2 regions of the Streptomyces sp. NBC_01429 genome follow, and region 2 is predicted to be linked to the other one. Evidence: predicted binding sites of a transcription regulator. Region 2 holds the regulator's gene; the other holds the start of a gene.
What was found. The regulator HspR, encoded in region 2, represses chaperone genes until heat shock. The targets are predictions, from matches to a motif close to TTGAGNNNNNNNNNCTCAA.
Positions count from the first base shown of each region.

Region 1: a site for HspR is predicted at 1,825-1,843, ahead of lon (endopeptidase La). Genes of this name have one in related genera too.

Region 1 covers NZ_CP109599.1:2,388,502-2,396,758, reverse strand. The annotation lists gene OG627_RS09960 (spermidine synthase) at 1-699, opposite strand, end outside; gene OG627_RS09955 (rhomboid-like protein) at 912-1,766, shown strand; gene lon (endopeptidase La) at 1,881-4,307, shown strand; gene OG627_RS09945 (lysozyme) at 4,396-5,355, opposite strand; gene OG627_RS09940 (MarR family winged helix-turn-helix transcriptional regulator) at 5,682-6,149, shown strand; gene OG627_RS09935 (protein phosphatase 2C domain-containing protein) at 6,248-7,030, opposite strand; gene OG627_RS09930 (nitrate- and nitrite sensing domain-containing protein) at 7,461-8,257, shown strand, end outside.
Region 2 covers NZ_CP109599.1:3,649,778-3,658,034, reverse strand. The annotation lists gene OG627_RS15765 (sugar transferase) at 1-852, opposite strand, end outside; gene dnaK (molecular chaperone DnaK) at 1,067-2,935, shown strand; gene grpE (nucleotide exchange factor GrpE) at 2,932-3,594, shown strand; gene dnaJ (molecular chaperone DnaJ) at 3,637-4,830, shown strand; gene OG627_RS15745 (heat shock protein transcriptional repressor HspR) at 4,835-5,299, shown strand; gene OG627_RS15740 (LuxR C-terminal-related transcriptional regulator) at 5,439-6,431, opposite strand; gene OG627_RS15735 (helix-turn-helix transcriptional regulator) at 6,683-7,627, opposite strand; gene OG627_RS15730 ((2Fe-2S)-binding protein) at 8,003-8,257, shown strand, end outside.

The DNA.
Region 1 (8,257 bases), 1.3 Mb from region 2:
CTCTTCCGCCCTTACCCCTGTGAACCCGGCATTCCGCAACGCTTCGCCAAAGGCCGGAGAGGGGTTCGCCGACCAAACGGCGAGGACACCGCCCGGATTCAACCGCGCCCGGCACGCGGCGAGTCCGGCCGGCGAGTAGAGATTCCCGTTGTCCTCGGTGACGGTCCATTCGGGCCCGTTGTCGATATCCAGACAGAGTGCGTCGTAACGGTCCGTGGTCGTCCGCAGGTACTCCACGAGGTCGGTGTGCAGGATCACAGTGCGCGCGTCGCCCAGCGCCGCCCCCGAGATCGCGCCGAGCGGCCCGTCGCTGTGCCAGTCGATCACCGCCTTCTCGCGCTCCACGACCACGATCCGTCCCCACCGCGCCTCGGCGGCGGCGTGCGCGAGGGAGAAGCCGACGCCGAGCCCCCCGACCAGCACGGACGGCCGCGCCCCGGCCGCCGCGCCGCGCGACTCCTCGGGCAGCGCGCGCAGCGCCGCGTCGATCAGCAGCCGCTCCGAGCGGCCGTCCGAGGTGTCCATCAGGAAGCAGCCGTTGGCGATGATCTCCAGACGCGCGCCCCGGCGGCGCAGCACGACCTCGCCGTACGGGCCGTCGCGGCGGTCGAGCGTGACGGGCTCGGCGCCGGGATCGTGGGGGTGGCCGGTCGGGAAGGAAGTCGTGGCGGAAACGGACGCGGACGCGGGTGCGGACATGCTTCGGGGCCTCTCCGTCTGGCGGTGATGTCGGCGGATGACGACGCCATCCTGGCCGCGGGCCATCTGCTGAGCCAACCCGTTTCCGGCCGGTGCCGGACGCGACGCGCCGGGCCGGGGTTGACCGATGATGGAGGGTGTGTCCCCCGTCATAGACGGGGGACGTGGCTGTCGCGTTCTCTGAGAGTCCCCCGTGGAAGGAGCCGCCGACGGTGAAACGGCTGGAGACGACGCGTACGGGTACGGGCGACGGGGGCGCCGCCGCCCCAGCGCCGCGACTGGACGCCGTACCGGCACCCCGCCCCGCCGTGCGCGCGGAAGCGTCCCCTCCAGAAGAGGCCGCTTCCACGGACCTCCTTAAAAGGAACCTTCCTGAAGCGGACCTCCTTAAAGAGGAGCCGCTCGGGGAGGCGCCGACCACCGGCCGGCAGTGCCGGACGCCCCTGGCCCTGCGGCACGCCCGGCTGCTGCTGCCGGGGCCCGTCCGGACCCCGTTCACCTTCTGGTACGCCCTCCTCCTGATCGCTACCTCGCTCTTCGCCGAGTACGCGGAACGGGACACCGTCTCCGCCCTGCTGCGCGCCTCCAGCACGGACGCCGCCCACCTCGCCCACACCCCCGTCCTCGTCCTGGTCGCCAGCGCGCTCTGGGTCGCCGGGGGCCTGGCGTCCCCGTACGCCGTCGGATTCGTCCTCGTCCTGACGGCGCTGGAGCGCCGGATCGGCGGCTGGCGCACCGCCGGGGTCTTCCTGCTCGGCCATGTCGTCGCCACCCTGGCCACCGAGATCCCGGTCGGGATCTCGGTCGCCGGTGGCCAACTGCCCGTGACCTCCCTGCACCGACTCGACTACGGCATCAGCTTCGGCCTCATGGCGAGCATCGGCGCACTGGCCGGGCTGCTCGCCCCGCTCCCGCGATGGATCCTCCTCGGCGCGGTCGGCGTGACCCTGCTCCAGGAACTGCTGGAGTTCGACGACCCGCTCACCGGCTGGGGCCATCCGGTGGCCCTCCTCGTCGGCGTCGCCTGCTGGCCCGCGCTGCGCCGGGTCGGGCTCCGGCTCCGGTGACCGCACGCGATCGCTCAGAGCGAACGTGGCCGGGGGAACATCCAGGCACTCATAAGCATTGAGTCGGTATAGCTCAACTTGCTTGACGCCGATTGCTTTGCCGAAGGGGAGACCATGGCTGTCACGTCCACATCGCTCACGCTTCCCGTGCTGCCGCTCGACGACGAGGTCGTCCTGCCCGGCATGGTGGTGCCCCTGGACCTGTCCGACGCCGAGGTCCGCGCCGCCGTGGAGGCCGCGCAGGCGGCCTCGCGCGCCGGTGATGGCGGTGACGGCGGCGCGGGGAAGCCCGAGGTGCTGCTGGTGCCGCGGATCGACGGGACCTATGCCGCCACCGGCGTGCTGGGCACCGTCGAGCAGGTCGGCCGGCTCTCCGACGGCGACCCCGGCGCGCTGATCCGCGGCCGCCGCCGGGTCCGGATCGGTTCCGGTACGAGCGGGCCCGGCGCGGCCCTCTGGGTGGAGGGCACCGGCGTCGACGAGATCACGCCCGAGCCGCTGCCCGGCTCCGTGACCGAGCTGGTCAAGGAGTACAAGGCGCTCGCCACCGACTGGCTCAAGAAGCGCGGCGCCTGGCAGGTGGTCGACCGGGTGCAGCAGATGGACGACGTCTCCGCGCTCGCGGACAACTCCGGGTACTCGCCGTTCCTCTCCACCGCCCAGAAGGTCGAGCTGCTGGAGACGGCCGACCCGGTCGCCCGCCTCAAGCTCGCCACCGAGCAGCTGCGCGAGCACCTCGCCGAGCAGGATGTCGCCGAGTCCATCGCCAAGGACGTCCAGGAGGGCGTCGACAAGCAGCAGCGCGAATTCCTGCTGCGGCGCCAGCTCGACGCCGTCCGCAAGGAGCTGCGCGAGCTGAACGGGGAGGGCGACGAGGACGAGTCCGCCGACTACCGCACCCGCGTCGAAGCCGCCGATCTGCCCGACAAGGTGCGCGAGGCCGCCCTCAAGGAGGTCGACAAGCTGGAGCGCTCCTCCGACCAGAGCCCCGAGGGCTCCTGGATCCGCACCTGGCTGGACACCGTCCTCGAACTGCCGTGGAACGAGCGGACCGACGACACCGCCGCGTACGACATCGCGGGCGCCCGCGCCGTCCTGGACGCCGAGCACTCGGGCCTGGACGACGTGAAGGAGCGCATCACCGAGTACCTGGCCGTGCGCAAGCGCCGCGCCGAGCGCGGCCTCGGCGTGGTCGGCGGCCGGCGCGGCGGCGCCGTGCTGGCCCTCGTCGGCCCGCCCGGCGTCGGAAAGACCTCGCTGGGCGAGAGCGTCGCGCACGCCATGGGCCGCAAGTTCGTCCGGGTCGCGCTCGGTGGCGTACGGGACGAGGCGGAGATCCGCGGCCACCGGCGTACGTACGTCGGCGCGCTGCCGGGCCGTATCGTCCGCGCGGTCAAGGAGGCCGGTTCGATGAACCCCGTCGTCCTGCTCGACGAGATCGACAAGGTCGGCTCCGACTTCCGGGGCGACCCGGCCGCCGCGCTGCTCGAAGTCCTCGACCCGGCACAGAACCACACCTTCCGCGACCACTACCTGGAGGTCGAACTCGACCTGTCCGACGTGGTGTTCCTCGCCACCGCCAACGTGCTCGAAGCCATCCCCGAGGCGCTGCTCGACCGTATGGAGCTGGTCAGGCTGGACGGCTACACCGAGGACGAGAAGGTCGTCATCGCCCGGGACCACCTGCTGCCCCGGCAGCTGGAGCGCGCGGGCCTGGAGCCCGGCGAGGTCACCCTGGCGGACGACGCCCTGCGCAGGCTGGCGGGCGAGTACACCCGCGAGGCGGGCGTACGGAACCTGGAGCGGTCCGTCGCCCGGCTGCTGCGCAAGGTCGCGGCCGAGCACGAACTCGGCGAGCGGGAGCTGCCGTTCACCCTCGGCGCCGACGACCTGCGCGGGCTGATCGGCCGGCCGCACCACGTACCGGAGTCCGCGCAGGACCCGGCCGAGCGGCGCACGGCGGTGCCGGGCGTGGCCACGGGCCTCGCGGTCACCGGCGCGGGCGGCGACGTCCTCTTCGTGGAAGCGTCCCTCGCGGACGCGGAGACGGGCGGTTCCGGGCTCACCCTGACCGGACAGCTCGGTGACGTCATGAAGGAGTCGGCCCGGATCGCGCTGTCGTTCCTGCGCTCGCGCGGCGCCGAGCTGGAACTCCCGGTCGCCGACCTCAAGGACCGGGGCGTCCACATCCACTTCCCGGCGGGCGCGGTCCCGAAGGACGGGCCGAGCGCCGGCATCACCATGACGACGGCGCTGGCCTCCCTGCTCAGCGGCAGGCTGGTCCGTACGGACGTGGCCATGACGGGCGAGGTCTCCCTCACCGGCCGGGTCCTGCCCATCGGCGGCCTCAAGCAGAAGCTGCTGGCCGCCCACCGCGCGGGCATCACGACCGTGGTGATACCCAAGCGCAACGAGGCCGACCTCGACGACGTCCCCGCCGAGATCCTCGACAAGCTGGAGGTCCACCCGGTGACGGACGTCCGCCAGGTCCTGGACATCGCCCTCTCCCCGGCGGACGTTCCGGTCCCCGCGGCGGCCTGACCGGCGAAGGGCTGCTCGAACGGCGAAGGGCGGCCGGCCGGAACATGATGTTCCGGCCGGCCGCCCTCGTACGGGGTGCGCCGTGCCGTCAGCCGTTCGCCAGTGCGACGACGCGGTCCGGGGCGCCGTTGAACCGGTCGTGGTCGCCGACGATGGGGCCGGTCGACGTGTACTGCCAGATCGTCTGGAACTCCCAGCCCGCCGGCAGTTCGCCGACGGTCGTGTCGTAGCGGGCGATCCAGAGCGGGTTCGTGTCGCCGAAGCCCGCGTAGTCACCGGTGCAGGTCTTCCACCAGCTGGTCGCCGTGTAGATCACGGCGTCACGGCCGGTACGGGACTTGTACGTGGTGAGGAAGTCCCGGATCCAGGCCACCATCTGGGCCTGCGTCTTCCCGTAGCACTGCGCGCCGTACGGGTTCCACTCGATGTCCAGCACCCCCGGCAGGGTCCTGCCGTCGCGCGACCAGCCACCGCCGCCGTCGACGAAGTAGTTGGCCTGGTTGGCGCCGCTGGAGTCGTTCGGGGTGCCGAAGTGGTAGGCGCCCCGGATCATGCCGACGCTGTAGGCGCCGTTGTACTGCTGCGTGAAGTAGGGGTTCTTGTAGTAGTTCCCCTCGGTGGCCTTGTTGTACGACCACTTCACGCCGCTGTTCCACAGGGCCGCCCAGTCGACGTTGCCCTGGTGGCTGGAGACGTCCACGCCCTCCGTCTGGGCGACGCGATCGGAGCGGGGCAGCCCGCCCACGCCGTCGTGCTCGACGACGCCCATGCCCATATGGGCCGAGCCTCGTACGGGAGTGCTGGTCGGCGGGTCGGCGTCGGCGGGAGTGCCGGCCGGGGGCTCCGGGTCGGCGGGGGCGTCGGTCAGGGCGTCGGTCGGAGGGTCGAGGCCGGCGGGGGTGCCGACGGGCGGGTCGGTGTCGGCGGGCGTGTCGGACGCGCTCGCGGCTCCCGGGTGGGTGAGCAGCAGCGCGCCGGTGGCGAGGAGGGCGGTGGCCGCCGCGACGAGCGGGCGGCGGCGGGACGGTCCGGATCTGTGCGCGGGCATTGGCGTGCCTCCGAAGACCTCGGTGGGGGGAACTCATGACAGGCCCCGCGAGCCCTCCGGTGTGTTGGCCGTGCTGGGGATCACCGAAGGGACCCGTGAGGGGGAGCGTGGGCGAGTACGGGGCGGGAGCCGGGCAGGAGTGGGGATACGAAAGAGCTGCCCACACCGACGCTACGCACGTAGACCCGCACGATGGAAGAGAGCCACGCTGCTGCCGTTGGTATAAACCTGCGAAATACTTACCGAGCTGCGGCAATGGCCGTCTGTGAAAGAAACTTTCAGGAGCGGGAAAGCGCGCGATGGGTGCTGACGTGCACAGAAGCGGTATGACAAATGACTCCGGGCCGAACCGGGGGAGTGGTGTGGACCACGAATTCCTGGCTCTGGAACGGGAGCTGGCGGTCTTTCTGCGCCGCGCCCGCGCCAACTCCGGAGAGATGGCGCGCGAGGTCCATCCCGAGCTGGAGCCCGCGGCGTACGGACTCCTCGTACGGCTGGAGGAGAGCGGCTCCCAGCGGGCCACCGAGCTGGCCGCCTACTTCGGGGTCGGCAAGGCGACGATGAGCCGTCAGCTGCGCGCCCTGGAGGAGCTGGGGCTGCTGGTACGCGAGCCGGACCCCGCCGACGGCCGCGCCTCCCTCGTCCGCATCACCGAGGAGGGCCGGGCCCGCTTCCGCCGGGTCCGCGACGCGCGCCGCGAACGGTACGTGCGGAAGCTCGCCGACTGGGACCGCGACGAGATCGCCGAACTGGCCCGGCTGCTCCGCCAGCTCAACGTCGCCGCCGAGAGCTGACGGCCGATGGCCGACAGCTGACGGGGCGACTGACGAAGTACTGACGGGGCGACAGATATATACGGGTACGGACGGGGCGGCCGGGCGCGCGTACGTCCTCACAGCTCCACGTACGTCACCGTCGCGTCGTCCCCGCGCTTCCCCCGGGGGAACGCCACCCCGTCCGGATCCGCCGACTCCGCCGCCCGCACCCGGTCGACCAGCTCCCGCGCGCCGTGCTTCCGTACCAGCGCCGGGCAGTCCGCCCAGCTCCCCTCCCCGAAGACCTCCACCCAGCGGGTCGCGCCGTCCGTCATGGCCAGCAGGGAGCGGACCCGCGCGGCCGGGGTGCGGCCCGTCACGGCGCGCGCCGCGACGGCCGGGTCGGCCGCCGCGGTGAAGAAGCCGCCCTCCGCGTTGCGCAGCGCGTCCGTCGCGGCGACCGAGCGCAGCACCTCGCGCGGGACGCGGTCCAGCCGGTCGTCGAGGACCGCCCGTACCTCTCCGTCGGGGGACTCCAGCAGCAGAGTGGAGTCGGAGAGCACCAGATACTCCACGTCGTCCGCGCCCCAGCGCGCCATGACGACCGTGGCCTGGGGTGTGCGCACGTGAGAAAGGTCACAGGTGTCACGGTGGGCGTCCGCCGTCCGCCGGATCGACGCCGCCAGGGCATCGGCCAGGGTCATATCCAGTCGTGAACCGGACAGTTCCGCGAGCGCCCCGCCGAGTCTCGCCGTGAACCACGGCACACCGTGCGCACATCCGTCGTCACCGGCCGGCGGGGTCACCCCGTCCAGGACCACCAGGACACCGCCCGCACCGCCTGCGGGGACGGCCACGGTGGTCCAGTCCTCGTTGGGGCGGGAGGGGGTGCCGGGGGCGGTGGTGAGTTCGATGCGCATGTGCCCCAGTCTGCACGATTGCCCCGACCGTCGACATGGCTCCTTCACGGAGTCTCCATACCGTGTCGGTCCGGCCGTAGCCCCAGGTCAACCGCTGTCATTCGGTCAGAATCAGGCCCCTGGGCGACCCGTGGGGAAGAGTGCCCGAACGGCGCCGCGCGGCCCCCGGAAGCTGCGGGCGGGCATCTTGCCAAAGGCCGACCCGAAGGTCCACCCGGCGCGACATGTTCAAGCGCCGCGCCATGGGGGAAGAGTTGTTCGTCAACTCCTTCGTGATGTTCACTCGTTCAGGTGGCGGAGCGGCCGATGCGCGCCTCCCTCCAGGAAGCGCTGGAATGGTCGAACGCCGTACCAGGGGTGGGGGTTCTCTCGTAAGTGACCGGTTGTCACCTCTGCTTCATGGGCGGACGAGTCAAGAATGTGAGCACCGGTGCAGAAGAAGCGGCCTCGGGGCAATGGCAGCACACAGAACGGATCCCCGGGTGAGGCCGGTGAAGCGGTGAAGACGCCGGCCGGCTCCGGCGGCGCCGCCGCGCCCGGGAAGGGCACGGGACGCACCGGGGAGGGCACGGCGCGCCCCGAGGAAGGCAAGGGACGCCGGGCCCGGGTACGCAACCGGCTCGTCCTGGGGGTCGCCCTCGTCGGCGTCACCGTCGTCGCGGCCGGAGCGCCCGCGATCCTGCGCGCCTCCGAGGACCTCAACGACGCCCAGAACCTGGCCAACCTCGCCGCGCTCGACCAGCAGGCCATCACGCTCTCCCAGTCCCTCGCGGACGAACGCGACGAGGTCGTCGTCTACATCGCGGCGGGCCGCGACGAGCAGCCCGCCGACTCGTCCGGCTCCGGCGACACCGCCGGAGGAAAGGGCGACAAGGGCACGTACGAGATCACCAAGACCCGAAGCGCCCGCGTGGACCGGCAGATCGAGGAGATCCGCGCCGTCTCCGCCGCCTCGCCCGGTCTGCTGCGCGACCTCGGCACCGTTCCCTCCATCCGCCGTACCGCCCTCACCGGCAAGGGCTCCGCGCTGGAGGCGTACCGCGCCTACTCCGAGGTCATCGCCAAGCTCCAGGCCCTCGCCGACCAGCTCGCCGAGAGGACCCCGGCCGACGCCGCCGACAGCACCCGCGCGCCCGCCGCGCTCGGCCGCGCCGTCGAGCAGGCGTCCGCCACCCGGGGTCTGCTGCTCGCCGCGCTCGCCGTACCGCAGCCCACCGACGCCACGCC
Region 2 (8,257 bases):
GGGTACCCACTTATTCCGTCGCAATGTAGCCGGGCGCCCGGTGATCTGTGTCGCCCAGGGGGCCCTGCCCCGGAGGGCGGGTACGCGGCGGACCGGGATCCGGCGTGCGGGGACCCGGCGCGCGGGCGGGGCGAGCAGCGCGGCGGCGGGGGTGCGGGCGAGGATCGCCAGGTCGAGACCGATCCAGTGGTGTTCCACGTAGTGCTGGTCGAGCAGCGCGGCCTCGTCCCACGGCAGCGCCGACCCCCGCCGCACCTGCGCCAGGCCGGTCAGTCCGGGCCGTACGAGCTGACGCCAGGGCGCGGCGGCGGCCGGGGCGCCGAACTTCAGGGGCGCCGGGCCGACCAGTGACAGGTCGCCGCGTACGACATGCGGCAGCCGGGAGAGCAGGTCGAGCCGCAGTCGCCGGGTGCGCAGGGAACTCAGCAGGAAGGGGTGTCCGTTGAGTCCAGTGCGGTAGTCGCGCACGCGGACGCCGTCGGCCGGGCGGGAGAGCGCCAGGGCGAGCGCGGCGACGGCGAGGACGGGCGAGGCCAGCAGGAGCAGGGCCGAGCCGAGGGTCAGGTCCAGCAGGCGCTTGGGTTCGAGAAGCCCGCCGGGGCGCCGCTCGGAGATCCGCGCCAGGACCCGGGCGAAGGGCCGGGTGAGGGCTCGTCCGAGGGCTTGGCTGAGGGCTCGGGCGAAGGGTCGGCCGAAGGGCCGGGCGAGGATCCGGCCCGAGGCGCGTCGCGGTACGCCCGAACGTCCCCGGGGCCGGTTCGGGAGGCGGTTCGGGAGCCGGGTGAGGGGGCGGCCGGTCCGGTCGGGGGGCCGTCTGGGGTGCGGTGGCTTCCGGGGTGCGGGTCGCTGCATGGTCACATCTGACCGTTCTCTGAGCGATTTGTGGCATTTGCTCGGAAACGATCGCATGCTGGAGCGGTGTGCGTGCGGCAGGCGCCCCGGGGGAGCCGTCGGCTGCGAGACGGGCGCACCTTAGTTGAGTCTCATCGACTCAGGTCCTTTGACTCCCTGGGATCTGTGATGCATCCTTGAGTCTGTTCCACTCAAGTCAGCTGGAGGAATTGAAATGGCACGTGCGGTCGGCATCGACCTGGGCACGACTAACTCCGTCGTCAGCGTTCTCGAAGGCGGCGAGCCCACCGTCATCACCAACGCAGAGGGCGCCAGGACCACGCCGTCCGTCGTCGCCTTCGCCAAGAACGGCGAGGTGCTCGTCGGAGAGGTCGCCAAGCGCCAGGCGGTTACGAACGTCGACAGGACCATCCGGTCGGTCAAGCGCCACATGGGCACCGACTGGAAGATCAACCTCGACGGCAAGGACTTCAACCCGCAGCAGATGTCGGCCTTCGTGCTGCAGAAGCTGAAGCGGGACGCCGAGGCGTACCTGGGCGAGAAGGTCACCGACGCGGTGATCACCGTCCCGGCGTACTTCAACGACTCGGAGCGCCAGGCCACCAAGGAGGCCGGCGAGATCGCGGGCCTGAACGTCCTGCGTATCGTCAACGAGCCGACGGCCGCCGCGCTGGCGTACGGGCTCGACAAGGACGACCAGACGATCCTCGTCTTCGACCTCGGTGGCGGCACCTTCGACGTGTCGCTGCTGGAGATCGGTGACGGCGTCGTCGAGGTGAAGGCCACCAACGGTGACAACCACCTCGGTGGTGACGACTGGGACCAGCGTCTCGTCGACTACCTGGTGAAGCAGTTCGCCAACGGTCACGGCGTGGACCTGGCCAAGGACAAGATGGCTCTCCAGCGTCTCCGCGAGGCCGCGGAGAAGGCGAAGATCGAGCTGTCGTCGTCCACCGAGACCACGATCAACCTGCCGTACATCACGGCGTCCGCCGAGGGCCCGCTGCACCTGGACGAGAAGGTCACCCGCTCGCAGTTCCAGCAGCTGACCTCGGACCTCCTGGACCGCTGCAAGACCCCGTTCCACAACGTCATCAAGGACGCCGGCATCCAGCTGTCCGAGATCGACCACGTGGTCCTCGTCGGCGGTTCGACCCGTATGCCCGCCGTGGCGGAGCTGGTCAAGGAGCTGACCGGCGGCCGTGACGCCAACAAGGGCGTCAACCCGGACGAGGTCGTCGCCATCGGCGCCGTCCTCCAGGCCGGTGTCCTGAAGGGTGAGGTCAAGGACGTCCTGCTCCTCGACGTCACCCCGCTGTCCCTCGGTATCGAGACCAAGGGCGGCATCATGACCAAGCTGATCGAGCGCAACACGACGATCCCGACGAAGCGCTCCGAGATCTTCACGACGGCCGAGGACAACCAGCCGTCCGTGCAGATCCAGGTCTACCAGGGCGAGCGCGAGATCGCGGCGTACAACAAGAAGCTCGGTATGTTCGAGCTGACCGGTCTGCCGCCCGCGCCGCGCGGTGTGCCGCAGATCGAGGTCGCCTTCGACATCGACGCCAACGGCATCATGCACGTGGCCGCGAAGGACCTCGGCACCGGCAAGGAGCAGAAGATGACCGTCACCGGTGGCTCCTCGCTGCCGAAGGACGAGGTCAACCGGATGCGCGAAGAGGCCGAGCAGTACGCGGACGAGGACCACCGCCGCCGCGAGGCCGCCGAGACCCGCAACCAGGCCGAACAGCTCGTCTACCAGACGGAGAAGTTCCTCAAGGACAACGAGGACAAGGTCCCCGGCGACGTCAAGACCGAGGTCGAGACGGCGATCGGCGAGCTGAAGGAGAAGCTCAAGGGCGAGGACACCGCCGAGATCCGTACCGCCACGGAGAAGGTCGCGGCCGTCTCCCAGAAGCTCGGACAGGCGATGTACGCGGACGCCCAGGCGTCCGGTGCCGCCGCCGGCGGTCCCGAGGGCGCGGCCGGCGCCGGTCAGGCGCAGGGCGCCCAGGCCGACGACGATGTCGTGGACGCCGAGATCGTCGACGACGAGAAGCCCAAGAAGGACGGTGCGGCGTGACGGAGGAGACCCCGGGCTTCGAGGAGAAGCCCGACGTCCCCTCCGGCGCTCACCCCGAAGACGCCACGCCGAAGGCCGCCGAGCCGGACTCCGCCAAGGAGTCCGGGCCGGCGGCCCCGGCCGGGGACGTACAGGACGTAGCCCTGACCGCCCAGCTGGACCAGGTCCGTACCGCGCTCAACGAGCGCACGGCAGACCTCCAGCGGCTTCAGGCCGAGTACCAGAACTACCGCCGCAGGGTGGAGCGGGACCGCGTCACGGTCAAGGAGATCGCCGTCGCGAGCCTGCTGACCGAGCTGCTGCCCGTGCTCGACGACATCGGCCGGGCGCGCGACCACGAGGAGCTGGTCGGCGGGTTCAAGTCGGTCGCCGAGTCGCTGGAAGCGGTCACGGTCAAGCTGGGACTCCAGCAGTTCGGCGAGGAGGGCGAGCCCTTCGACCCGACGATCCACGAGGCCCTGATGCACTCGTACGCGCCGGACGTCACGGAAACGACGTGCGTCGCGATCCTCCAGCCGGGGTACCGGTTCGGCGAGCGCACCATCAGGCCCGCCCGGGTCGCGGTCGCCGAGCCCCAGCCCGGGGCCCAGCCCAAGTCCGCGGACGAGCAGGCCGGGTCCGCCAAGGACGAGGAGAGCGGTGGCCCCGAGGAGGGCTGACGCGGTGTCATGCAGTGAAGGCGGAGAGGAGGGACGTCGGGAATGAGCACCAAGGACTTCGTGGAGAAGGACTACTACAAGGTTCTCGGCGTCCCCAAGGACGCCACCGAGGCCGAGATCAAGAAGGCGTACCGGAAGCTCGCCCGCGAGTTCCACCCGGACGCCAACAAGGGCGACGCCAAGGCTGAGGAGCGCTTCAAGGAGATCTCCGAGGCGAACGACGTCCTCGGCGACCCCAAGCGGCGCAAGGAGTACGACGAGGCGCGCTCGCTCTTCGGCAACGGCGGATTCCGCCCGGGGCCCGGAGCGGGCGGCAACGGCAACTTCAACTTCGACCTGGGCGACCTCTTCGGCGGCGCCCAGGGCGGCGGCCCACAGGGCGCCCCCGGCGCCGGCGGCTTCGGTGGGGGGCTCGGGGACGTCTTCGGCGGGCTGTTCAACCGGGGCGGCGGTCCCGGCACCCGTACACAGCCGCGCCGTGGACAGGACATCGAGTCGGAGGTCACGCTCAGCTTCAGCGAGGCGGTCGACGGGGCCACGGTCCCGCTGCGGATGTCCAGCCAGGCGCCCTGCAAGGCGTGTTCGGGCACGGGCGACAAGAACGGCACCCCGAGGGTCTGCCCGACCTGCGTGGGCACCGGACAGGTCTCGCGCGGCTCGGGCGGCGGCTTCTCGCTGACCGACCCCTGTGTGGACTGCAAGGGCCGCGGGCTGATCGCCCAGGACCCGTGCGAGGTCTGCAAGGGCAGCGGGCGCGCCAGGTCCTCGCGGACCATGCAGGTCAGGATCCCGGCGGGCGTCAGCGACGGCCAGCGGATCCGGCTGCGCGGCAAGGGCGCGCCGGGCGAGCGCGGCGGTCCGGGCGGCGACCTGTATGTCGTCGTCCACGTCGACGCCCACCCGGTCTTCGGCCGCAGGGACGACAACCTCACCGTCACCGTGCCCGTCACCTTCACGGAGGCGGCGCTCGGCGGCGAGGTGAAGGTGCCGACGCTGGGCGGTCCGCCGGTCACGCTGAAGCTGCCTCCCGGGACGCCCAACGGCCGTACGATGCGGGCCCGTGGGAAGGGTGCCGTACGCAAGGACGGCAGCCGGGGCGACCTGCTGGTCACCGTCGAGGTCGTCGTGCCCAAGGACCTCGGCGCCCAGGCGCGCGACGCGCTGGAGGCGTACCGGAAGGCGACCGCGGACGAGGATCCGCGGGCGGAGCTGTTCCAGGCGGCGAAGGGAGCATGACCCGATGGACAGGGACGGGCGGGCGCGGTCCGGATTCGGCAGGGCGTACCAGCTGACCGAGGAGACGCCGGTGTACGTCATCTCGGTGGCGGCCCAGCTCTCCGGACTGCATCCGCAGACGCTCAGGCAGTACGACCGGCTCGGGCTGGTCTCCCCGGACCGTACGGCGGGGCGCGGGCGCCGCTACTCGGCCCGTGACATCGAGCTGCTCCGGCAGGTGCAGCAGCTGTCGCAGGACGAGGGCATCAACCTCGCCGGCATCAAGCGGATCATCGAGCTGGAGAACCAGGTCGCCGCGCTCCAGGCCCGTATCGCCGAGCTGTCCACGGCGGTCGACGGAGCGGCGGCGGCGATGCGCCAGCGCGAGGCACAGGTGCACGCCTCGTACCGCCGGGACCTGGTGCCGTACCAGGACGTGCAGCAGACGAGCGCCCTGGTGGTGTGGCGGCCGAAGCGGCCGACGGACTGAAGCGGGTAACGGGAGCGGGGTCCGGGAGACCGGGCCCCGCTTTCGTGTGCTCCGGGGGACCGGGTCCTGTTTTCGTGTGCTCCGGGCGACCGGCCCCGCTTTCGTGTGCTCCGGGAGCCCCCCGCTGTGCCGCCGCTCCTCAGCCCAGTTTCCGTTCCTTCGCCGCCGCCTCCGAACTCCACCACGCGCCGAGCGCGAACATCGTGTCGACGCCCACGGCCTCGTACAGCTTGTTCAGGTCGTTGTTGACGGTCCGCAGGCTGACCCCCAGCTCGCTGGCGATCTGCTTGAGCGTACGGCCCTCCCTGAGCTTGTTGAGGATGCGCCGTGACCTGCTCGTCGTGAGCGTCTCCTCGCGCCGCCTGAACCGGCCTCCCGTCCACGGCTCGGCGCGTTCCCACTGCTGGTCGTAGACGTGGTGGAGGAATGCCACCATGCCGGGGTGTGTGACGACGAAGGCGGTCCAGCTGTCCGACTCGTCGCGGTGGTCGGAGACCACGGCGAAGTTGTTGTCGACCAGGATCATCCGCTCGAAGCCGGTGGCGAGGGTCCGTATCTCCGCGCCGTGCTTGCTCATCTCCACGGCCAGCTCCTGCTCGGCGTACCGGGCGCGGGCGGTGTCCGGGTAGATGGTGCGCAGGGCGATGCCCCCCTGGAGCAGCTTCACTTGGGACGGGCTGACCGCCCGCAGCGTCTCGCGGTCCCTGTCCAGCGGCTGCGCCGTGAGGACCTGCGACCGCGCGGAGTTCACCGCCTGCATGATGGCGGCGTTGACACGTTCGTGCTGGCCGAGGAATTCGATGCCGTTGCCGGTCGGCGGCTCGGCGTCCCGCATCTCCCGGTGCAGCTCGGAGAAGTGCATCATGCGGTCGAGATGGTGGGCGATGGCGGCGCGCTCGGCGGCCAGCGCCGACTGCTCGGCGTGGTGCATGTCCGGCACGCTCCACAGATCGAACTGCGGGTTGTGCACGGCGAGACCGAGAGCGGCCAGCTCGGCGCGTCCGGGTTCGCCCGCCTCGACCTGTTCGCCCTGGACCAGCCGGCGCAGCAACGCGCGTGCCCCGTCCGACAGGACGGCGAGCGCGGTCGCCGCGGGCGCGCCGCCCCGCAGGCTTATGTCCCCTTCTTTCATTTGCTCCCTCTGCGCGATGCCGCAGCGCACATCAGTGCAGCAGCCCGATGCTTGATCCCCGAGCGCGGGACGCGCAGGCTGGAGAGCGCGACGGGGGGCAGGACCGCGGGCGAGGAGGGCGCATGACGGGGGGTGCGTGCCTCGCCCGCGGCAGCCGTCGGCTCCGCCGATTCCGTCTGCTGCGTGGTTCCCGTCTGCTCCGTGGTCCGCGTCGGCTCCGTCCGCCTCGGCTCCGTGGTCCGCATGTGCTCTCAGTTCTCCTGGTCGAGGATCCGCGAGTGTGCGATGAGGTAGCCGAGCTGGGCGCGGCTGCCGCTGCCGAGGGTGGTCGCCAGCCTGGCGATGTGCGCGCGGCAGGTCCGTACGTTCATCCCGAGCCGCCGTGCGATGGCCTCGTCCACATAGCCCTCGACGAGGAGCTTGGCGATGGTCCGCTGGACGCCCGTGACGCCGGCCGGGGTCGGCTCGTACGCGACCTGCTCGGTGAGCGGGGTCGCGCGTGCCCAGAGCTGTTCGAAGACCTTGACGAGGTAGGTGACCAGACCCGGGTGGCGCAGTTCCAGCGCGACCTGCCGGTCGTCGGTCGCGGGGATGAAGGCCACCGTGTTGTCACAGATGATGAGCCGCTCGATCAGCTCCTCCAGCGTCCGTATCTCCACCTTTCCGCTGGCCATGCGGTCCACATAGGCCATGGTGCCCTGGCTGTGCCTGACGGTGTGCTGGTAGAGCGTGCGCATGCTGACGCCGCGGTCGATCAGAGGTCTGTCCCGCTCCAGGGCCTGGCTGAGCGCGTCCTGCGGCCTGCCGCCTCCGGGCTGAACGGTCAGCATCTCGGTGTGGCACTCGGCGGTGGCGACGTTGAGGGCGGCGTTGATCCGGTTGGAGCCCTCCAGCACGGTGATGGCGTGAGTGGGGGCCGGATTCAGCGCGCTGATGGCCATGAACGGCTCAAAGGACTCTGTCAGATCGTTGGAGAGTCGTCTGCGGTCCAGGATCTCTCGTTCGATGGGATGGAGCATCTGAGCGAGAGCGACGGAAGGCGGAACGGGCCGTAGCCACTGCGGGTCGTCGGGATCGGGGTGCAGAAGAGCGAACTCCAGCAGGCACGGAGCGTCTTCGGCCTCCGCCCGGGAGATGCGTCCCGCGCTCAGCGCGCTGGCATAGAGCCGCGTGCCTTCCTCGCACAGCTCGGTCACTGCATGGGGATGTGTCGGGTCTGTTCTATTTTGCGGCAAATCTCCACCCCCCAGGGTCCTGAACCTACAGGAACATGATGCATCGTCCCTGTGGCATTGACGTGCCTGAATGAGCCATCGTCTTGTGACGCGGGGGAGAGGAATCCATCAAGTGAGGACGAAGCCGACTATGTACAAGAGATTGCTTCGCTCGGTGCTTGCCACTGCTTTCACCGCGGTCGTGGCTTTCGGAGTTCTCGGTGGTGGTGGGGACAGTGGCTGGAGCACCTCGGCGACAACCACCTCGGGGGACAGCGGGTGGACGAGCCCGGCATCGGATGTGACGGCTGCGCCGGTGGACAGTGGCTGGACCAGTTCGTCGGCCGACATCAGCGCATGACCGTCCCGCTGGACGACCGGGTCTTCCGGCGCGAGATGGCCACGGCCTACCGGTCGGGGTGGCACTTCATCGACTTGGTCACCGCCATTCCGCACCGGGGTGACTCGTTGATGGTCACCCTCTTCGGGGAGCCGGTCGTCGTCGTACGCGAAGAGGACGAGGATGTCCGCGCCTACCGTTGCCTTCGGCGGCCACGCGGGGCTCCGCGCCCCGTCAGATGCACCATCAGGTACGACATGATCTTCGTCAAC